Regions from separate parts of the Streptomyces sp. NPDC002130 genome, predicted to be linked through region 1. Evidence: riboswitches for the same ligand, from Rfam matches in the RefSeq annotation. Region 1 holds a riboswitch; each other region holds the start of a gene.

Region 1 (5,347 bases):
CCGGAGGACGGGGCGGAACCCTTCTCCATCGACGACGTGGCCGGTGGCATCGTCGCCAAGCTGATCCACCGGCATCCGCATGTCTTCGGCGACGCGACGGCCACCACCCCGGAGGAGGTCAAGGAGCACTGGCTGCGCACCAAGGCGGTCGAGAAGCAGCGCACCTCGATCACCGAGGGCATCCCCCTCGGCCAGCCCGGCCTGGCCCTCGCCGCCAAGCTGGCCTCCCGCGTCCGCACAGCACACCTGGAGATACCGCTCCCTCCCGTCGAGGGCATCGGCTACGAGCTGCTGGCCCTGGCCGTCCGAGCCGAGTCGGAGGGCGTCGACCCGGAGGCGGCCCTCAGAGCGGCGGCCCGCGCGTACCGGGACGCGATCAGGGACGCCGAGGGCTGAGCGGCCGCGGCCGGGGGAGGCTGCGGCAGCCGCTCAGCCGAGCGTGACGGTGGAGGGAGGCTGTGGAGGCCGGTCAGCCGAGCGTGACGGTGGAGGGCCGCTGCCGGAAGCCGGATACGGTCGAGGAGTGACCGACCAGCCCCAGCCCAGCCCAGCCACGACCGCTCCCGATCTCTTCACCTGGGAGTTCGCGAGCAACCCCTACCCCGCCTACGCCTGGCTGCGCGAGCACAGCCCCGTCCACAAGAGGCGACTCCCCAGCGGTGTGGAGGCCTGGCTGGTCACGCGGTACGCCGACGCCAAGCAGACGCTCGCCGACAACCGGCTCTCCAAGAACCCGGCGCATCACGACGAACCGGCGCACGCCAAGGGGAAGACGGGCATCCCCGGCGAGCGCAAGGCCGAGTTGATGACGCATCTGCTGAACATCGACCCGCCGGACCACACCCGGCTGCGGCGGCTGGTGTCCAAGGCGTTCACACCCCGCCGGGTCGCCGAGTTCGTCCCGCGGGTGCAGGAGCTCACCGACACTCTGATCGACGGCTTCGCGGCGAAGGGATCCGCGGACCTGATCCACGAGTTCGCCTTCCCGCTCCCCATCTACGCCATCTGCGACCTGCTCGGCGTCCCCCGCGAGGACCAGGACGACTTCCGCGACTGGGCGGGCATGATGATCCGTCACCAGGGCGGCCCCAGGGGCGGCGTGGCGCGGTCGGTGAAGAAGATGCGCGGCTACCTCGCCGACCTCATCCACCGCAAGCGCGAGGCGCTGCCCGCCGAACCCGCCCCCGGCGAGGACCTCATCTCCGGTCTGATCCGCGCATCCGACCACGGAGAGCACCTCACCGAGAACGAGGCGGCGGCCATGGCCTTCATCCTGCTGTTCGCCGGTTTCGAGACAACCGTCAACCTGATCGGAAACGGCACCTACGCGCTGCTCACCCACCCCGGGCAGCGTGCCCGGCTCCAGGCGTCCCTCGCCGCCGGGGAGAGCGGCCTCCTGGAGACCGGCGTCGAGGAACTCCTCCGCTACGACGGCCCCGTCGAACTCGCCACCTGGCGTTTCGCCACGCAGTCCCTCACTCTCGGCGGGCAGCGCATCGAGGCGGGCGACCCCGTCCTCGTCGTGCTGGCCGCCGCGGACCGGGACCCGGAGCGGTTCGCCGATCCGGACGTACTGGACCTCTCACGCCGCGACAACCAGCACCTCGGATACGGCCACGGCATCCACTACTGCCTCGGCGCCCCGCTGGCCCGCCTGGAGGGCCAGACCGCCCTCGCCACCCTCCTCACCCGCCTCCCGGACCTCCGGCTCGCCGCGGATCCGGCCGAGCTGAGATGGCGCGGCGGCCTCATCATGCGCGGGCTGCGCACGCTGCCCGTGGAGTTCGCACCGGCAGCAGCAGCCGAACGTGACGAAACATCAGACCTGTGATCTTCACGTGATCTGCGCGGCATGAACTTGTGACAAGTGATCGTCTGCCGATACGTTCACCCATCAACGCGGAGGGATTCACGCCGCGTCGGTAACTGCTGTCGCGCGAAAGGTCTCCGTATGCTCTCCGGGAACGGTCGGCACCGTCGCCCCCGCCAGGCTCCGGCTCTCCTCGTCGCGGCCGGAGTGACCGGCTCCGCCATCGCGATCCCGCTCCTAGGGGCCTCCGGCGCCAGTGCGGCCGACGGCACGACCTGGGACCGGGTCGCGGACTGCGAGACCGGCGGCGCCTGGAGCGAGAACAGCGGCAACGGCTACTACGGCGGCCTGCAGCTGTCCCAGGAGGACTGGGAGAACCACGGCGGCCTCGACTACGCCGCCAGCCCCGACCTGGCCAGCCGCTCCCAGCAGATAGCCGTGGCCGAGAGAATCCTCGCCGACCAGGGAGTCGGCGCGTGGCGCACCTGCGGACTGCTCTCCGGCCTCGAGCAGGGCAAGGGGTCGGACTCGTCCGGGTCATCCGATTCGTCCGACTCGTCCGGCGAGGTCGACTCGCCCGGCCTGCTCGACTCGCTCGGCTCGTCCCCCTCGGACAGTCCTTCTTCCTCTCCGTCCTCATCGCCTGACGCGTCATCGGCCTCCAAGGACGAAACCGCCAAGACGGACAAGTCGACCGAATCCACCGGCTCGTCGCGGGAGAAGCAGTCCGACAGCGCCCCGTCGGGCACCTCCAAGAGTGACAACGCCCGCCCGGGCGACGACTCCTCGCAGCCGACCGACGCCGGCTCCGGCCGTCATCGCGGTCCCAGCGCCGACGAAACCGGCGCGCCCGGCGGCGACCGTGCGGAGAAGTCCACGGGGCGTCACTCCGCGCCCGCTGAGGAGGGTTCCGACGACGCGTCCGAAGGTGCCTACATCGTGGGAATCGGCGACAGTCTCTGGTCCATCGCCGACGCCCTTCGGGTCAGCGGCGGATGGCACGCCCTCTACGAGGGCAACGAGAAGGCGGTCGGCGCCGACCCGGACCTCATCCACCCCGGTCAGGCGCTCACGGTCGAGGGCGAAGCGGACGAGAAGTAGTTGTTCGGGCAGTGCGGAAACGACGGTCGAAGTCGCCCCGAAACCGGGTGAGTTCACGTCACGTTTCGCGCCGAATGTCCCGTATAAGACCGGTGAGAGATAGATCTCAGAAGCCTTGATCGTCTTTGAAATTCCGCGGACCGCGTGTCTACGGTCGTGATCGCTCGTCACCACGAGCCCCGGCTGCCGCAACGCCGAATCCTGCCAGCGGCCGTACGGGAACAGTCGTCGCGTCAAGCGCCGTAGGCAGGAGCGGGGGACCCAAGGTAGGTGCCCGACCGGCCGGTTGTGCCGGAAGGGCTTGGGGTGAAGCCGTGTCCCGTGAGGGACGCGGCCGGGCAACTCAACCGGCCCGAACCCGACAGCTCACCTCGCAGGCGTCGGTGAGGGGATCTCTCCATGCTGTTTTCCGGCAAGGGCACGCACCGCCGTCCGTCCAAGGCCACTCGCGCCATCGCCATCGCCGGTGTCACCGGCGCCGCCGTCGCCGCCCCGCTGATGGCGGCCGGCAACGCCTCCGCCGCCACCGCCTCCGAGTGGGACGCGGTCGCCCAGTGCGAGTCCGGCGGCAACTGGTCCATCAACACCGGCAACGGTTACTACGGCGGTCTGCAGTTCTCCGCCTCCACCTGGTCCGGCTACGGCGGCACCCAGTACGCCTCCACCGCCGACCAGGCCACCAAGGCCCAGCAGATCGAGATCGCCGAGAAGGTCCTGGCGAGCCAGGGCAAGGGCGCCTGGCCGGTCTGCGGCAAGGGCCTGTCGAGCGTCGGCTACACCGGTGGCGGCTCCTCGAGCGACTCCGGCAGCTCCTCCCAGAGCCAGCAGAGCACCGAGACCCGCCAGACCGAGCAGCAGCCGGCCTCCCGCTCCGACGAGCGCCCGGCGGCCAAGAAGACCGTCACCACCCCGACCGGCAAGAAGGTCAAGAAGGGTGACGGCGAGTACAAGGTCGTCAAGGGTGACACCCTCAGCTCGATCGCCGCGGACCAGAAGGTCAAGGGCGGCTGGGAGAAGCTCTTCCAGCTGAACAAGGACATCATCGACGATGCCAACCTCATCTACACGGGCCAGCAGCTGCACCTGAAGTAAGCAGCGGCCCGCTTGGACCCTCAGGGTCCACGTGCTCCCCGCCCCGGTGCGTCATCCCCCGTACGCGCCGGGGCGGGGTTTTTTCGGCAACCGGCTTTGTTCCGTTCGGAAACAATTTACTCTCGGTTCTGTCCATGGGGTGGGCGACCCGGTGGCCGATCGCCCGGAGCCGGTTAGGCTCATGTCGCGAGCCACCGAGGCTCCGCACCTCGCCGGGTCCACGTGACCCGCGTACCCGCGTCACATAAGAAGGAGATGCTCGTGCCGTCCATCGACGTCGTCGTAGCCCGGGAAATCCTGGACTCCCGAGGCAACCCCACGGTCGAGGTCGAGGTCGGCCTCGACGACGGCAGCACCGGTCGTGCCGCCGTCCCGTCCGGCGCCTCCACGGGCGCCTTCGAGGCCATCGAGCTCCGCGACGGCGACTCGAACCGCTACCTCGGCAAGGGTGTGGAGAAGGCCGTCCTCGCGGTCATCGAGCAGATCGGCCCGGAGCTGGTCGGCTATGACGCCACCGAGCAGCGCCTGATCGACCAGGCGATGTTCGACCTGGACGCCACCGACAACAAGGGCTCCCTCGGCGCCAACGCCATCCTCGGCGTCTCGCTCGCCGTCGCCCACGCCGCCTCCGAGGCCAGCGACCTCCCCCTCTTCCGCTACCTGGGCGGCCCGAACGCGCACCTGCTGCCGGTGCCGATGATGAACATCCTGAACGGCGGCTCGCACGCCGACTCCAACGTGGACATCCAGGAGTTCATGATCGCCCCGATCGGCGCGGAGTCCTTCTCCGAGGCGCTGCGCTGGGGCGCCGAGGTCTACCACACGCTGAAGAAGGTCCTGAAGAGCAAGGGCCTGGCCACCGGCCTCGGCGACGAGGGCGGCTTCGCCCCGAACCTCGGCTCCAACCGCGAGGCCCTCGACCTCATCCTCGAGGCGATCAAGGAAGCCGGCTACACCCCCGGCGAGCAGATCGCCCTCGCCCTCGACGTCGCCGCCTCCGAGTTCTACAAGGACGGCGCCTACACCTTCGAGGGCAAGACCCGCTCCGCCGCCGAGATGACCGAGTACTACGCGGAGCTCGTCGACGCGTACCCGCTCGTCTCCATCGAGGACCCGCTGTTCGAGGACGACTGGGAGGGCTGGAAGACCATCACCGACAAGCTCGGTGACAAGGTCCAGCTCGTCGGCGACGACCTGTTCGTCACCAACCCCGAGCGCCTCGCCCGCGGCATCGAGGAGGGCGCGGCCAACGCGCTCCTGGTCAAGGTCAACCAGATCGGTTCGCTCACCGAGACCCTGGACGCCGTCGAGCTGGCCCAGCGCAACGGCTTCAAGTGCATGATG
Region 2 (5,347 bases), on a different contig from region 1:
CGGACAGCCCCGCGCGGTCCTTGCCCGCCGCGCAGTGCATCAGCGCGGGGACACTGTCCTCGGCGAGCGCGTGCAGCACCCGGGAGTGCTCGTCGGTGCGGTGCTTGATGATCGTGCGGTACGAGGCGATCATGCGGCCCGCGCCCTTGCCGTCCGAGAGGATCTCGCGCAGCTGGTCCAGATCGCCGTCGCGGACCATCTTCCAGAACTCGGCGCCGTCGGCGGGGTCGCTCAGCGGCAGGTTCACATTGCGCACGCCCGGCAGCTCGACGTCCGGCCCTTCGAGCTTCTGGTCGGCCGCGTTGCGGAAGTCGAAGATCGTGTGCAGGCCCAGCGTGGTCAGGAAGGCCGCGTCCTCCCCGGTCGCATGGGCGAGGTGGCCGCTGCGAAACAGCACGCCCTGCCGCACCCGCCGTCCGTCCACGGTCGGAAGCCCGCCCACGTCACGGAAGTTGCGCACTCCGGCCAGCTCGGGCTCGGTCGACGGGACCTGCTGTGTCACGAGGGCTCCTCCCCTTCGGCGCCGCCGGCGCGGCTCGTCGACGGGCGTCTCTCGACGATACGACATGCCTGCCTGGGGCAATGAGTTGTCCACAGGCGTTGCCCGGAGGCCCCACAGCCCCTGATGATGTTGCCGCCTGGTCGCACCTGGTCGGGCTTGTTCGAATATGTGAGGGCATGATGCTGGACATCTCCGAAGACGGTCGTACATGGGTGCTCTCCGGGCCGGCCAGCAGCTACGCCGTCCATGTCACCGACCGGGACGAGCTGCTGCACCTGCACTGGGGCCCCCGTATCGGCCTGGCCGACGCCGAGGCCCTCGCCGTCCGGCCGCTGCCGGACTACTGGCCCTTCGAGTCCCCGCTCGACGGACGCGAGGAGTATCCGGTCGAAGGCGGCCCCCGCTTCGTCCGCCCCGCCCTGTCCGTACGCACGGCCGAGCGGCGCGGCACCGAGTGGGCTTACGAGGGGCACGACGCCGAGGACGGCGAGCTGAGACTCCGGTTCCGTGACGGCGACCTGGCCGTCACCCTGCACTACCGGATGCGCCCCTCGGCGGATGTCGTCGAGCGCTGGGTGACGCTGGACAACCAGGGGCCCGCCGTCGAGCTGCTGCGCGCCGACTCCGCCACCTGGACCCTGCCCGACCGCGACACCTGGCGTCTGTCCCAGCTGCACGGCCGCTGGGGCGCCGAGTCCCGGCTGACCCGCTCCGGACTCACCCACGGCGAGAAGGTCATCGGCAGCCGTCGCGGCCACACCTCCCACCAGCACCTGCCGTGGGTCGCCCTCGACACCGACGCCACCGAGGAGCGCGGCGAGGTCTACAGCTGCGCCCTGGGCTGGTCCGGGTCCTGGCGCATCGCCGTGGCCCAGCTCCCGGACGCGCGCGTGCAGATCACCGGCGGCGCCGGCTACGACGACTCCGGACTGCTGACGCTCGGCACCGGGGAGTCGTACACGACCCCCGTCTTCGCCGGGCTCTTCAGCGACGGCGGATTCGGCGGGGCGAGCCGCGCCTGGCACGCCTACCAGCGGGCGTACGTGATCCCGGACGCCGGCCGGGACCGGCCCGTGCTGTTCAACTCCTGGGAGGCCACCGAGTTCGACATCTCCGAGGAGCAGCAGCGGGAGCTCGCCGAGCGGGCCGCCGCCATGGGAGTCGAGCTGTTCGTGGTCGACGACGGCTGGTTCGGGGCGCGCACCAGCGACCGGGCCGGGCTCGGCGACTGGACCCCCAACCCCGACCGCTTCCCGGGCGGGCTGAAGCCGCTCGCCGACCATGTGCACGGCCTCGGGATGCAGTTCGGGATCTGGGTCGAGCCGGAGATGGTCAACCCGGACAGCGACCTGTACCGCGCGCACCCCGACTGGGTGCAGTACCAATCGGGACGAAAGCGGACGGAGTTCCGCAACCAGCTGGTACTCAATCTCGCCCGGGAGGACGTCCGGGAGTACCTGTGGGAGCAGCTCGACGGGCTCCTCTCCAGTGCGCCGATCGACTACGTGAAGTGGGACTTCAACCGCTGCTTCACCGACGCCGGCTGGCCGGACGACGCCTACCCGCAGCGGTTGTGGGTCGACCACGTGCACGGCCTGTACGCCCTGCTGGACCGGCTGCGGGCCGCCCACCCGGGGGTGGCCTTCGAGTCCTGCTCGGGCGGCGGCGGGAGGATCGACCTCGGTGTGCTGAGCCGCACGGACCAGGTGTGGACCTCGGACAACACCGACCCCCTCGACCGGCTCGCCATCCAGCACGGCTTCAGTCAGATCCATCCGGCCCGGGTCATGGCCGCCTGGGTCACCGACAGCCCGAACGCCATGCTCAACCACCGGGCCAGCTCGCTGCGGTTCCGGTTCGTCAGCGCCATGGCCGGGGTGCTCGGGGTCGGCGGCGACCTCACGAAGTGGACGCCGGAGGAGCTCGCCGAGGCGGCGCAGTGGGTGGGGCTCTACAAGGAGATCCGGCCCGTGGTGCAGCGCGGCGACCAGTACCGGCTGCGGCCTCCGGAGGGCGGGCTGAGCGCCGTCCAGTACGTCCTCGGCGAGGAGACCGTCGTCTTCGCCTGGCTCCAGGCGCAGCGCTACGGCGAGCCCGTTCCGACGCTCCGGCTGCGCGGCCTTGACCCGACAGAATCGTATGAATGCCCTGAAACGGGCGAAGTTCACCGAGGGGCCGTGCTGCTTCACCATGGACTGCGGGTCGGTTTGCGCGGGGATCTGGACGCCGCGATCGTCCGCCTTAAGCGGAAGTAGTCATTGTGTCCGAATAGGGAATTTTAGCCGCTTAGGGATAACGTGCCCCGATCGTAAAGGAGATGAGGTCGGGGTGCGTGACCATCGTCATATTCGTGACGATGTGCTGTCGCCATGTTCACGTAATCTCCGTAATTTTCAGGGCCATTGAGTGGAGCGGGGGATCGGTGATCCACGCTCGGTGACGGCATATGTGGCGACGCGTCAAGAAAAACACCGTCACAGGCAACCGCAAGCTTGTCCTATTGCGTCGTGGTCGCTTACGTTCCACACCAATCCGGACGGACGCCTAATCCTGCCGCCGCCCGGAGCCCGCACACACTGACCCGACGTACGGCAGGAGCGGGGGACCCACAGGTAAGACGCCTGTTCCGGTTCCCGGAACGGCTTGGGGTTAAGCCGCGCCACGGCGCGGCCGGGCATCTCCAGCCCGCACCCGACAGCTCACCTCGCAGGCGACGGAGAGGAATTCGCCATGCCCGCGAAGGGTAAGCACCGCCGCCCCAAGACCCAGCGTTTCACCCGCTCCATCGCCGTCGCCGGAACCGGCGGGGCCGCCCTCGCCCTGCCGCTCATGGGGGCCGCCGGCGCTCACGCCGCGACCCCGCAGTCGGCTCCGGAAAAGGCCGTCCAGTCCGCTCCGGCCGCCGAGAAGAAGGCCGCAGGAAAGGCCAACGGCGCCAGCACGTACACCGTGAAGGCCGGCGACTACCTCGCGAAGATCGCCGACGACCAGAACGTCAGCGGCGGCTGGAAGAAGCTCTACGCGGACAACCGTGACGCCGTCGGCTCCGACCCGTCGCTGATCCACCCGGGCCTGAAGCTGTCGATCGGCAAGAAGGCCGCGAGCGCGCCGAAGTCCTCGGCCCCGTCCGCGCCGAAGGCCTCTGCCCCGAAGGCCTCGGCCCCGAAGCCGTCCGCCGCCGATTCGGCCCCGAAGGCCGAGACCGCCGCGAAGCCGGCCGCCGCCAAGCCCGCCGCCGAGAGCAACGCCGGCGGGTACGCCCTCCCGGTGGACGGTGCCACCGTCGGCACCCCGTACCGCATGTCCGGCAGCATGTGGTCCAGCGGCTACCACACCGGTGTCGACTTCGTCGTCCCGACCGGCACCTCCCTCAAGGCCGTCGGCGCGGGCACGGTCGTCTCCGCCGGCTGGGGCGGCGCCTACGGCAACCAGGTCGTCATCAAGCTGAACGACGGCTACTACGCCCAGTACGCCCACCTGTCCCAGCTCTCCGTGTCGGCCGGCCAGACCGTGACCGCCGGGCAGCAGGTCGGCCTGTCGGGCGCCACCGGCAACGTGACCGGACCGCACCTGCACTTCGAGATCCGCACCACGCCGGACTACGGCTCGGACGTGGACCCGGTCGCCTTCCTGCGCTCGCACGGCGTCTCCGTCGGCTGACCCACCGCACGACCACCTGCCTGACACGCGACCGAAGGCCGGACCCCGATCCCCGGGTCCGGCCTTCGGTGTGAGCGCGTGCCGTCGCTCGCCCCAAGGGATCGACAGGCGGCGGCAGTTGGGACAGAGTGATCACGGCCGGAGTGCAAGCGCTTTCCAGAGCCTTCCCGGCGGATCCCGAGGAGTGGTGTCACCGTGCCGACCACCCGCAGAGCGTTCGGAGCCCTGGCCGCCGGAGCCGCCCTGGCGGCCCTCGCCCCCACGGCCCCCGCGCACGCCGCGTCCCCGCACCGCCGTCTCATCGCACGCGACGACTTCTGCCACGGGCTCGGGCAATGGGCGGCCGAACTCCAGGACGGCGGCACCGTCACCGCCTCACGCGGCACACTGGAGATCGACGTACCGAGCGGCGCGACCGTGTGGTTCAGGCAGCGGCTCGAGGGGCCCTACGTGCTCGAATACACCGCGACCCCCGTCTCCGAGGGCGGCGTCAACGACCGGGTCTCGGACCTCAACAACTTCTGGAACGCGACCGACGTGCGCTCGCCGGACGACCTCTTCGCGACACCGCGCGGCGGAGCCCTCGACGAGTACGACCACCTCACGACGTACTACGCGGGCTACGGTGCCAACTACAACACCACGACCCGGCTGCGCCGCTACGTCGGCGAACCCGGCGTCCGTCCCCTGGTCTTCGACTACACCGAGCCGCTGCTGGTGCCGGGCGAGCCGAACCGGGTGCGGATCGTGTCCGACGGTTCCATGGTCCGATGGTGGAACAACGGGCGGCTCGTCTTCGACCACACCGATCCGCAGCCCTACACCGGTGGCCATTTCGCCTTCCGGACCGTCTGGAGCCACTTCCGGATCAGTGGATTCCGGGTCTGGCGGCTCACCCCGAAACATCCCTGACAAGCGGGGTATTCCGGAGTTGGCGAACACTTTAGGAGTGGCTTATATCACCGCCCGTCAACCCTTTCCTACGGTCGCGTAGGTCACATTCGAAGGTGAATCATGGGCTGCTGTGGCAGACGATTCGAAGAGTGACAGCAAAGCAGTGATCGGGTCGTACGTGGCGGTGGGGGACAGCTTCACCGAGGGCGTCGGCGACCCCGGCCCCGACGGGGCGTTCGTCGGCTGGGCCGACCGGTTCGCGGTCCTGCTCGCCGACCGCAGGCCCGAGGG
Region 3 (5,347 bases), on a different contig from region 1:
CTCTCCGTGGTGGGCGACATCGACCCGGAGCAGACCCTCGCCTGGGTCGAGAAGTACTTCGGCTCCATCCCCGGCCACGACGGCAAGCCCGCCCCGCGCGACGGCTCGCTGCCGGAGACGATCGGCGAGCAGCTGCGCGAGGTCGTCGAGGAGGAGGTCCCGGCCCGTGCCCTGATGGCCGCCTACCGGCTGCCGCACGACGGCACGCGCGCGTGCGACGCGGCCGACCTGGCCCTCACCGTCCTCGGCGGCGGCGAGTCCTCCCGCCTGTACAACCGGCTCGTGCGCCGCGACCGTACGGCCGTGGCGGCCGGCTTCGGCCTGCTGCGGCTCGCCGGGGCGCCCTCCTTGGGGTGGCTGGACGTGAAGACGTCCGGTGACGTGGAGGTTCCGGTCATCGAGACCGCCATCGACGAGGAGCTCGCCCGGTTCGCCGAGGAGGGCCCCACGGCCGAGGAGATGGAACGCGCCCAGGCCCAGTTGGAGCGCGAATGGCTGGACCGGCTCGGCACGGTCGCGGGCCGCGCCGACGAACTGTGCCGGTACGCCGTGCTGTTCGGCGACCCGCAGCTCGCCCTGACCGCGGTCCAGCGCGTGCTGGAGATCACCCCGGAGGAGGTCCAGGAGGTCGCCAAGGCCCGCCTGCGGCCCGACAACCGCGCGGTGCTCGTCTACGAGCCGACCGCCCCCGAAGCCCCCGCCGACCAGGACGAGAACGAGGAGGCGGCCCGGTGACCGAGCTCGCCACGATGGACTTCCACCCCCGGCCGCAGGCGGGCGACGCCAAGCCGTGGGCCTTCCCGGCCCCCGAGCGCGGCTCGCTCGGCAACGGCCTCACGGTGCTGCGCTGCCACCGCCCCGGCCAGCAGGTCGTCGCCGTGGAGGTGCTGCTCGACGCCCCGCTGGACGCCGAGCCCGCCGGCCTCGACGGCGTGGCCACGATCATGGCCCGGGCCTTCTCCGAGGGCACCGACAAGCACTCCGCCGAGGATTTCGCCGCCGAGCTGGAGCGCGCCGGCGCCACCCTCGACGCGCACGCCGACCACCCCGGTGTCCGGCTCAGCCTGGAGGTGCCGGCCTCCCGGCTCGCCAAGGGACTGGGCCTGGTCGCCGACGCCCTGAGGGCCCCCGCGTTCGCCGACAGCGAGGTCGAGCGGCTGGTCGCCAACCGTCTCGACGAGATCCCGCACGAGCTCGCCAACCCCTCGCGCCGGGCCGCCAAGGAACTGTCCCGGCAGCTGTTCCCGGCGGACTCGCGCATGTCGCGGCCGCGGCAGGGCACCGAGGAGACCGTCGCCGCCATCGACTCGGCGGCCGTACGCGCCTTCTACGAGAAGCACGTCCGCCCCGCCACGGCCACCGCCGTGGTCGTCGGGGACCTCACCGGCATCGACCTCGACGCCCTGCTCGGGGACACGCTGGGCGCCTGGACCGGCTCCCCGGCCGAGCCGCGGCCCGTGCCGCCGGTGACCGCCGACGACACCGGCCGGGTCGTCATCGTGGACCGCCCGGGCGCCGTCCAGACGCAGCTGCTGATCGGCCGGATCGGCCCGGACCGGCACGACCGCGTGTGGCCCGCGCAGGTGCTCGGCACCTACTGCCTCGGCGGCACCCTCACCTCCCGCCTGGACCGCGTCCTGCGGGAGGAGAAGGGCTACACCTACGGCGTACGGGCGTTCGGCCAGGTCCTCAGGTCCGCCCCCGACGGCACGGGTGCGGCGATGCTCGCCATCAGCGGCTCCGTGGACACGCCCAACACCGGCCCCGCGCTGGAGGACCTCTGGACGGTGCTGCGCACCCTCGCCGCCGAGGGGCTGACCGACGCCGAGCGGGACGTCGCCGTGCAGAACCTGGTCGGCGTCGCGCCGCTGAAGTACGAGACGGCAGCGGCCGTCGCGAGCACGCTGGCCGACCAGGTCGAGCAGCATCTGTCCGACGACTACCAGGCCACGCTGTACCGGCAGCTCGCCACGACCGGCACCGTGGAGGCCACCGCGGCGGCCGTCAGCGCCTTCCCGGTGGACCGGCTGGTGACCGTCCTCGTCGGTGACGCGGCGCAGATCAAGGCGCCTGTCGAGGCGCTCGGCGTCGGCGAAGTCACCGTCGTCGCCGCCGAGTAGCGGCACGCGCGCTCAGGGGCCCTGGATGTCTTCGAAGGCACCAGGGCCCCTTTATGCCCGAATTGGGATGGGAGTTGCCTGTCTGCCCTGTGGGATGCGCTACAAACACCGGGATTCGTTTGGGAATTGAAAGTGGCGCCGCTTAGCGTCGTCCGGGCTGTTCGTCAGGCAGTGCGCCGCACCCGCGGCACCGGACAGTCATCGCCGAGTCCCCGTACGGCGCGAGCCAGGGGAGCCGGGGACCCACCGCAGTCCCTGGGGTGAATCGGACGCCCGCGCGTGCCGCGAGGGAGTCCGTAGGAGACCTTCCTGCTCCGAACCCGTCAGCTAACCCGGTAGGCGAGAGGGAAGGAAAGGACCAGCCACCACATGGCGTTCACTCGCGCCACCGGGAAGCACCGTCGTCCCAGCAGGATCCAGCGCCGCACCGCCCGCGCGGCGGGTGTCGCGGCCCTCGCCACCACCGGCGTGATCGGCACCGTGGCGGCCCCCGCGGCCTTCGCCGCCGAGCCCAGCGCCGAGCAGACCGGCCTCACCCCGGTCGTCACCATGGGTGACACCGTGGCCCAGCAGATCGACGCCCAGGCCGTCGCGCAGCAGCAGGCCGCCGACGAGGCCGCCGCCAAGCAGAAGGCCGAGGAGGCCGCCCGCAAGCGCGCCGCCGAGGTGGCCGAGAAGGCCAAGGCAGCGGCCGAGAAGGCCCGCGAGGTCAAGGAGCGCGCCGCCCGCGAGGCCGAGCGCAAGCGCCTCAACGCCTACGTGGCCCCGATCTCCGGCTCGTACGTCTCCACCGGCTACAAGGCCAGCAGCGGCCTGTGGTCCTCCGGCAGCCACACCGGTGTCGACTTCCACGCCGCCACCGGCACCTCCGTCCACGCGGTCGGCGCGGGCACCGTCGTCGAGGCCGGCTGGGGCGGCTCCTACGGCAACCAGATCGTGATCAAGATGAACGACGGGACGTACACCCAGTACGGCCACCTGTCCTCCATCGGCGTCTCGGTGGGCCAGCAGGTCACCCCCGGCCAGCAGATCGGCCTGTCCGGCGCGACCGGCAACGTCACCGGCCCGCACCTGCACTTCGAGGCCCGTACGAGCCCCGAGTACGGCTCGGACATCGACCCGGTCGCCTACCTCCGCTCGCACGGCGTCGGCGTCTGACCGGAACCACTCCGCCGTCTCCCAGGCCCCGGCTCCCCGAGCCGGGGCTTTCGGCGTTTCCGGGTGCCCGCTGTCCAAAAAATATCCCCGGATTCCCGCCTGCCGTCGGAAATTCCCGCTCATTGCAATAGAGTCACGGAAAGCGCGCCGCTCGTCGGCGTTTCACGGGGATTAAGCGGAGGTCGGTCATGCGTATTCCCGCGCACTCGGTGTGCACGGCCATCCGGGACGACATCGTCGCGGGTGTCCACGCACGCGGCAGCCGGCTCACCGAGGAACTCCTCGCCCGCCGCTACGGCGTCTCGCGGGTGCCCGTCCGGGAGGCGCTGCGCACGCTGGAGGCCGAGGGCTTCGTGGTGACCCGCCGGCACGCGGGCGCGTGCGTGGCCGAACCCACCGAGCAGGAGGCCGGTGACCTGCTGGAGATGCGGATGCTCCTGGAGCCGCTAGGTGCGGCCCGCGCCGCCCAGCGCCGCACCGAGGCGCACCTGAAGGTCCTGCGCGGCCTGGTCCGGCTGGGCCAGGACCGGGCCCGTCGTGGCAACAGCGACGACCTGCGCTCCCTGGGCGCCTGGTTCCACGAGACGCTCGCCCAGGCCTCCGGCAGCCCCGCCCTGACCTCGATGCTCACCCAGCTCCGCCACAAGATCACATGGATGTACGCCGTGGAGGCGCCGCTCAGCCCGGTGGAGTCCTGGACGGAGCACGGCGCGATCGTGGACGCGGTGGCGCGCGGGGACGGCGAGCGCGCGCGGGCGGTCACGGCGCTGCACACCGAGCGCGCGACCGGCGCGCACCGCCTGCGCCTCGGCTCCGCCGAGGAACGCGCCGACCGTGTGAGGAACTCGCAACATCCCGTAAACACGGCGAGCCTGCGGCATTAACACGGCAGCCGTATACAAATAGAGGTGAATTCTCGGGGGCTTATTTCCGCTGCCCGGACACGGGAATTCCTGCTCCGTGTGGGCCGGGAATAGCGAAGGGCCCGCCCGGTGAATTCGGACGAGCCCTTCGCTGTGCGCCGCATCGGGCGCCCGGGAAATCAGACGGTCTCGGGCAGTTCCTCGAGACCCTCGGAGACCAGCTTCGCCAGCCGGTCGAGGGCGGCGTCCGCGCCCTCGGCGTCGGAGGCGAGGACGATCTCCTCGCCCCCCTGGGCGCCGAGGCCCAGGACGGCCAGCATCGAGGCCGCGTTGACGGGGTTGCCGTCAGCCTTGGCGATCGTCACCGGGACGCCTGCGGCCGTGGCGGCTCGGACGAAGATGGAGGCGGGGCGGGCGTGGAGGCCCTCGGCCCAGCCGACGTTGACGCGGCGCTCAGCCATGTGTTGCTGCCCTTCGGTGTTCAGGGTTGTCTAGACCAGTTTCCCATATCGTGAAGCCCGCGCGGAGCGGTCCTCGCGTTCCACTCCGGGGGTGCCGTCGGATCGCGGCCTCGACCCGACTGACGCCCTCCACAGACTGCCTCGCGCCGTTGTCAGGCGCTAGCCGTACTCTGGGGCCCATGCAGACCTCGCCGGACCGGCATGAGTATCCCGCCCACTGGGAAGCCGACGTGGTGCTGCGCGACGGGGGTACCGCGCGCATCCGGCCCATCACCGTTGATGACGCCGATCGCCTGGTCAGCTTCTACGAGCAGGTCTCCGACGAGTCGAAGTACTACCGCTTCTTCGCGCCGTACCCTCGCCTGTCCGCCAAGGACGTCCACCGCTTCACGCACCACGACTTTGTGGACCGGGTGGGACTCGCGGCCACGGTCGGCGGCGAGTTCATCGCCACCGTACGCTACGACCGGATCGGCGCGGACGGAACGCCCGCGTCCGCACCCGCCGACGAGGCCGAGGTCGCCTTCCTCGTGCAGGACGCCCACCAGGGCCGCGGGGTCGCCTCCGCCCTGCTCGAACACATCGGTGCCGTCGCCCGCGAGCGCGGCATCCGCCGCTTCGCCGCCGAGGTGCTGCCCGCCAACAACAAGATGATCAAGGTGTTCACGGACGCCGGCTACACCCAGAAGCGCAGCTTCGAGGACGGTGTCGTCCGTCTGGAGTTCGACCTCGAACCCACCGACCG
Region 4 (5,347 bases), on a different contig from region 1:
TACATTTTTTACAGAGACGGCTGTCGCCGGAGACAGCTCTGCCCGCGAGGAGGGGTTCGCCATGACCCGACCGTCCGCCCGCTACGTGCTGCCCGAGTTCACCGAACGCACGGCGTCCGGGCAACGGACGATGGATCCGTACGCGAAGCTCCTGGAGGAGCGGATCGTCTTCCTCGGGGCGCCGGTGGACGAGACCTCGGCGAACGATGTGATGGCCCAGTTCATGCACTTGGAGCACCAGGCCCCGGAGCGCGACATCTCGCTCTACATCAACTCTCCCGGCGGCAGCTTCCATGCGATGACGGCGATCTACGACACGATGCGGTACGTCTCCTGCGATGTGGAGACGATTCTCCTGGGCCAGGCCGGTGCCGCCTCCTCGGTGCTGCTGGCGGCGGGCACGCCCGGCAAGCGATTCGCGCTGCCCGACGCGCGCCTGGTGATCCATCAGCCGGCCCTGCCCGAGCCGATCCGGGGCCAGGCGAGCGATCTGGCCATCCAGGCGGCTGAGTTGACGCGCATCCGGAGCCGGATGGAGGAGATGCTCGCGCTGCACACGGGCCGCACCCCGGAGCAGGTGAGCGCGGACATCGAGCGGGACAAGGTCCTCACCGCGCAGGAGGCGGTGGAGTACGGCCTGGTCGACGGGATCATCCCCAGCCGCAAGGCCACCCTCGCCCCGCCGACCGGGCAGTGAGGCCCCGGTGCTCCCGCCCGAACTTCCGCCGCTGCCCGCCCTGACCCGCGCCGAGGCCGAACTGATCGACCGTTACCTCGACGTGGTCGACCTGCTCGGCCGCATCAACCCGGCCCGGGACGGCGACACCTACCGCGGGCTGCGCGCCGCCCAGGCCCTCGTCGGCAAGGCGACCGCGCTGCGTGACGCTCTGGCCCTGATGCACCAGCGGGGCGAGACGGAACTGCACGCCGACACCCTGGCCCGGGCGCTGCGCGTACTGGACGGCGAGCGGCGCACGGCCCGGCTCACCCTGCCCCCGGATTCCGTCAGTTGAGGCGCAGCCATCGGTCCGGACGCCCGACGGACGGCGGAGCGTCCGGAGCTGAGTCGAAACGGACCAAAAGACGTACCGCTGTTCGGAGTAGGCGGGAGGCCGATTTTGAGACCCTTCCGGTTGCGCAACGCGCGTGGCCCGGGGGCGGAATGGGACATTCCGTCGCTGGTCCGGCGGTCCGCGAACCCGTGGACAGTGGCGCGAACGCACACGTGTCCACCCGAACGGGTGAGTGGTGAGTAACAACACAAATCCCCGGTTCCGTTGGGAAATCCGGACAGTCATGCGCCAAGATCCCTGCTTGACGACAAGCCCCCGCCGCTGTGGCGGGGCGATCCGGGCGGACGCCGAGTCCTGCCGCCGCCCGGATGACCGGTCGACAGGAGTGGATCGGCAGGAGTGGAGGACCCAAGCACGACGGGTCGCCGGGACGGTCACGCCATGACCGGACCTGAGCAGCCCTTGGGGTGAAGCCGCGTCAGCGGCCGGGCAACTTTGTCAGCCCGAATCCGACAGGTCATCCTTCACAGGCGGCTGACGAAGGGTTGCGCATGACTGCGCTCAATCGTGTCCCGTCGCTCATGGCCCGAGCCGGTACGGCCTCGGCGCTCACCATCGCCGCGGTGGGCGGCTCGATCGTGGCCCCCGGCTTCGCCTCCGAGGCCGCGGCAGCCACACCTGCGACCAAGGCACTCCAGATCGCGGCATCCAAGAAGGGATCGCCCTACAAGTACGGGGCGATAGGACCGCACCGGTTCGACTGCTCCGGGCTCACGCTCTACTCGTTCAAGAAGGCCGGCAAGAAGCTCCCCCGCACGGCTGCCCAGCAGTACAACAAGACGCGCCACATCTCCGCCAAGAACCGCAAGGCCGGAGACCTGGTGTTCTTCCACTCGGGCAGCAACGTGTACCACGTCGGTATCTACGCGGGTAAGAACAAGCTCTGGCACTCCCCGAAGAGCGGGGACGTGGTGCGACTGCAGAAGATCTGGACCAAGAGCGTCTGGTACGGGCGCGTGAGGTGATCCGCCCGGCGTGCGGCGGCGTCCTGACGCGCCGCCGCACGCCGGAGCGTGACACGGGCGCAAGTGGATACCCGTGACGTCATGGCCGAGCACCGTCCCTGCACCGCGCGCAACGAGACTCCGCTGCAACGCGCCGACCGCAACTTCGTCGAGCTGCTCCAGGAACTCCGCGTCACTCAGACGGGTGTGCAGATCCTCTTCGCCTTCCTGCTGTCGCTGGCCTTCACCTCGCGCTTCGGGGACCTCGACACGGTCCAGCGCGTCACCTACGTCACCACGCTGCTGCTGGCGGTCCTGGCCGCCGCGCTCTTCACCGCGCCGGCCGCGCTGCACCGCTCCCTCTTCCAGCAGGGCGCCAAGCCCCGCATAGTGCAGGTCTCCTCGCGCCTGGCCACGACCGGTCTGTGCGTACTGGTGTTCGCGTTCAGCGGTTCGGTGCTGCTGGTGGTCGACGTGACCACGGGCCGTACCGGTGGCATCGCGGCGGGCGCCGCGACCTTCCTGGTCTGCGTCGGACTGTGGGGGGGTGCTCCCTCGGCTGGTGCGGCGGGCGGGGCGGCACGGGGAACGGGACGGCGCCGGGGAGACCACCGGGGAGGAGCCGGAGGAAGCCGACATCAGGATCCCCGCACCGCTGCGGCGCACTGTCCGGCAGCCGTCAGGGCTTCGAGGGGCGGCAGCACACCGGGAGGCGTCGGCGCGGCACCGGTGACGGCAGGGGGCTCCGGCGGGCCACAAGGCGCGGAGTGAGCTTCCCAGAGCCGTGGGAGTGGCCGGATGTGGGTCGCGCGGGCCGGGGTGCGTCGAGGGCGCCCGGTGGGGAGGTTCTTCAGGCCCTTCAGGTCGTGCTGTGACGGCTACGGCTCCTGCTGGCCCGCCGTCGTCACCGGCCGGACCGGGACGGCCCACGGGAGTTCGATCGAGATGGTCTTGCCGCCTTCGCGGGTCGGGCGGATACGGAGTCTGCCGCCGCACTCGGCGGTCAGCCAGCGGATGATGACCAGGCCCCGGCCGTTGTCCTGCTGAACGGCCGCGGGCAGGCGTCTGGGGAAGCGCGGGTGACTGTCCGTGACACCGATGCGCAGTTGTTCGTCGCGGTCCAGCTCGACGTCCACGGTGAAGGTGGGCGACTGGCCGAAGGTGTGCTGGACGGCATTGGTGGCGAGTTCCGAGATGATGAGCCGGACGGTGTCGGACGCGTCCGTGTCCGGCGGCAGGCCCCACTCCGCCAGCGTGCTCACCACATAGGCACGCGCTGCGGAGACCGAGGCGGGATCGCTCGGCAGAGTGACGGATGCTTCCAGATGGTCTGCCATGGCGACGTCGTCCCTTTCCCACGGGACCGTAGCCCGACACGGAGCGGATGGTTCGAGTACGGTCCCGGACTGGTGCTTCGTCGTCAGACTGCCACCAGAACACCCCTGAAGGTCGGCGATCCACCAAGATATGCATATATCTGTCGCTCAAAGCGGTGAACTCTGCGACGCGAGACCGTATTTGGGTGGCTCCGAAGGAGTAAGGAGGAGCCCATGCAGCACGGTCCCGCGGTGCGCCGCCGGAAACTGGGCGCCGAACTGCGTGAGCTGCGCTCCTGGGCGGGGCTCACGAGCGGTGAGGCGGCCCGGCTGGTGGGCTGGCACCAGTCCAAGGTCAGCCGGATCGAGACGGGCACGAGCGGTGTGAAACCGGCCGATGTGCGGTTACTTCTGGACGCCTACGGTGTGACGGACTCCCAACTGCGCGAATTGCTCATGGTGTTGGCGGGCGCCGAGGACAGCGGTGGTCGGCACCACTGGTGGCACGCCTACCGGGGGGTGCTGCCGCCGACCTACCGGGACTTCATCAGCCTGGAGTCCCAGGCGGGGGCGATGCGCACGCTGGAGACCACCGTCGTCCCTGGCCTGCTCCAGACACCCGAGTACGCGCGTGCGGTGACGCGGGCCGCGGTGGAGGGGCTCCCTGAGGACCGGCTCGACACGCTGGTCGAGGTACGGCTGGCCCGGCAGGACGTGCTGCGCGCCGATCCCCCGCTGAGACTCAGCGCGGTGCTGGACGAGGCGGTGCTGCGGCGGGAGGTGGGCGGGCCCGGAGTCATGGCCCGCCAGCTGGAACGGCTGGTCGAGGCGGCGCGTCTGCCGCAAGTGCGCCTGCAGGTGCTGCCGTTCGCCGCAGGGGCGCACATCGGCGTCACCGGCCCTTTCGTTATCTTCTCATTTTCGAGCACTTCTGATCTGGATGTGGTTGTTCTCGACCACTTGACGAGTAGCCTCTACCTCGAACGGAAAGAAGACCTCCAGGCCTACACGGAGGCCTTCGACGCCCTTCAGATCCACGCCCTTTCGCCCGAGGACTCGTTGGATTTCATCGCCGGGACAGCCGCCGGCGCGTAAGGAGGCACCATGCGTGCACTGCCTCGTCACGTCCCCTCAAGCATCGAACTGCACGGTGTGCGGTGGTTGCGCAGCAGCTACAGCACCGGCGCGAACAACTGCGTCGAGACCGGGTGTCCGGATGCCCCGCCCTGGGCCGGACTGCTCGCCGTGCGCGACTCCAAGGACCCGGCCGGACCCGCGCTGCTCTTCTCTGCGGGGAGCTGGGCGGCCTTCGCGGCCGGGGTGGACCGCATGTAGGCGCTTGAGGCGCGTTCGATCAGACCGTATGCAGGCGGGCGCTTGCAGGCGCGTTCGATCAGACCGTCATCGTGCGACGCACGGCCGTGTCACGCCGACTCATGGCCGCGTCTCGCCGATCAGCCGTACAGCGCGTTCGATCTGCTGATCGGTCAGGTCCGCGCGTGCGGTGAGCCTGAGCCGTGAGATGCCGTCCGGCACGGAAGGGGGCCGGAAGCACCCCACGGCCAGGCCCGCCGTGCGGCACCGGGCCGCCCAGTTCACGGCGTCCTCGGGAGAGGGCGCGCGCACCGAGACCACCGCGGCGTCCGGACGCACCGCTTCCAGACCCGCGGCGGTCAGGCGTGCGTGCAGTTCACCCGCCACCGCGCGGGCCCGTGCCGCCCGTTCCGGTTCGCGGCGCAGCAGCCGCAGGGCCGCCAGGGCCGCACCCGCCGCCGCGGGGGCGAGACCTGTGTCGAAGATGAACGTCCGGGCCGCGTTGACCAGGTGGTCGACGACCCGCGCGGGGCCGAGGACGGCTCCGCCCTGGCTGCCCAGCGACTTGGACAGCGTGACCGTCGCGACGACGTCGCCGGCGCCCGCGAGGCCCGCCGCGTGCGGAGCGCCGCGGCCGCCGTCACCGAGGACGCCCAGTCCGTGGGCGTCGTCGACGACCAGCCCGGCGCCCTGCTCCCGG

The links. A riboswitch is a leader RNA that binds a small molecule or an ion and turns the genes downstream of it on or off. The one in region 1 is predicted to bind cyclic di-AMP.
Region 2: it holds a riboswitch for cyclic di-AMP, as region 1 does, so the genes downstream of both, ABT116_RS19355 (peptidoglycan DD-metalloendopeptidase family protein) here and ABT116_RS01065 (transglycosylase family protein) in region 1, are expected to answer to the same signal.
Region 3: it holds a riboswitch for cyclic di-AMP, as region 1 does, so the genes downstream of both, ABT116_RS03500 (M23 family metallopeptidase) here and ABT116_RS01065 (transglycosylase family protein) in region 1, are expected to answer to the same signal.
Region 4: it holds a riboswitch for cyclic di-AMP, as region 1 does, so the genes downstream of both, ABT116_RS15620 (C40 family peptidase) here and ABT116_RS01065 (transglycosylase family protein) in region 1, are expected to answer to the same signal.

The regions. Positions count from the first base shown of each region.
Region 1 covers NZ_JBEOXI010000003.1:39,797-45,143, reverse strand. The annotation lists gene ABT116_RS01080 (nucleoside triphosphate pyrophosphohydrolase) at 1-396, shown strand, start outside; gene ABT116_RS01075 (cytochrome P450 family protein) at 524-1,831, shown strand; gene ABT116_RS01070 (transglycosylase family protein) at 1,952-2,911, shown strand; cyclic di-AMP (ydaO/yuaA leader) riboswitch at 3,140-3,306, shown strand; gene ABT116_RS01065 (transglycosylase family protein) at 3,311-4,003, shown strand; gene eno (phosphopyruvate hydratase) at 4,265-5,347, shown strand, end outside.
Region 2 covers NZ_JBEOXI010000094.1:17,378-22,724, forward strand. The annotation lists gene ABT116_RS19345 (tyrosine-protein phosphatase) at 1-502, opposite strand, end outside; gene ABT116_RS19350 (alpha-galactosidase) at 682-2,757, shown strand; cyclic di-AMP (ydaO/yuaA leader) riboswitch at 3,074-3,228, shown strand; gene ABT116_RS19355 (peptidoglycan DD-metalloendopeptidase family protein) at 3,233-4,162, shown strand; gene ABT116_RS19360 (DUF6250 domain-containing protein) at 4,358-5,074, shown strand; gene ABT116_RS19365 (SGNH/GDSL hydrolase family protein) at 5,220-5,347, shown strand, end outside.
Region 3 covers NZ_JBEOXI010000011.1:8,511-13,857, forward strand. The annotation lists gene ABT116_RS03490 (M16 family metallopeptidase) at 1-735, shown strand, start outside; gene ABT116_RS03495 (M16 family metallopeptidase) at 732-2,120, shown strand; cyclic di-AMP (ydaO/yuaA leader) riboswitch at 2,313-2,477, shown strand; gene ABT116_RS03500 (M23 family metallopeptidase) at 2,490-3,278, shown strand; gene ABT116_RS03505 (GntR family transcriptional regulator) at 3,467-4,162, shown strand; gene ABT116_RS03510 (HPr family phosphocarrier protein) at 4,321-4,602, opposite strand; gene ABT116_RS03515 (bifunctional acetate--CoA ligase family protein/GNAT family N-acetyltransferase) at 4,782-5,347, shown strand, end outside.
Region 4 covers NZ_JBEOXI010000067.1:26,222-31,568, reverse strand. The annotation lists gene ABT116_RS15630 (ATP-dependent Clp protease proteolytic subunit) at 62-697, shown strand; gene ABT116_RS15625 (hypothetical protein) at 705-1,013, shown strand; cyclic di-AMP (ydaO/yuaA leader) riboswitch at 1,362-1,561, shown strand; gene ABT116_RS15620 (C40 family peptidase) at 1,565-2,038, shown strand; gene ABT116_RS15615 (DUF6328 family protein) at 2,120-2,788, shown strand; gene ABT116_RS15610 (ATP-binding protein) at 2,896-3,354, opposite strand; gene ABT116_RS15605 (helix-turn-helix domain-containing protein) at 3,568-4,428, shown strand; gene ABT116_RS15600 (DUF397 domain-containing protein) at 4,438-4,668, shown strand; gene ABT116_RS15595 (8-amino-7-oxononanoate synthase) at 4,768-5,347, opposite strand, start outside.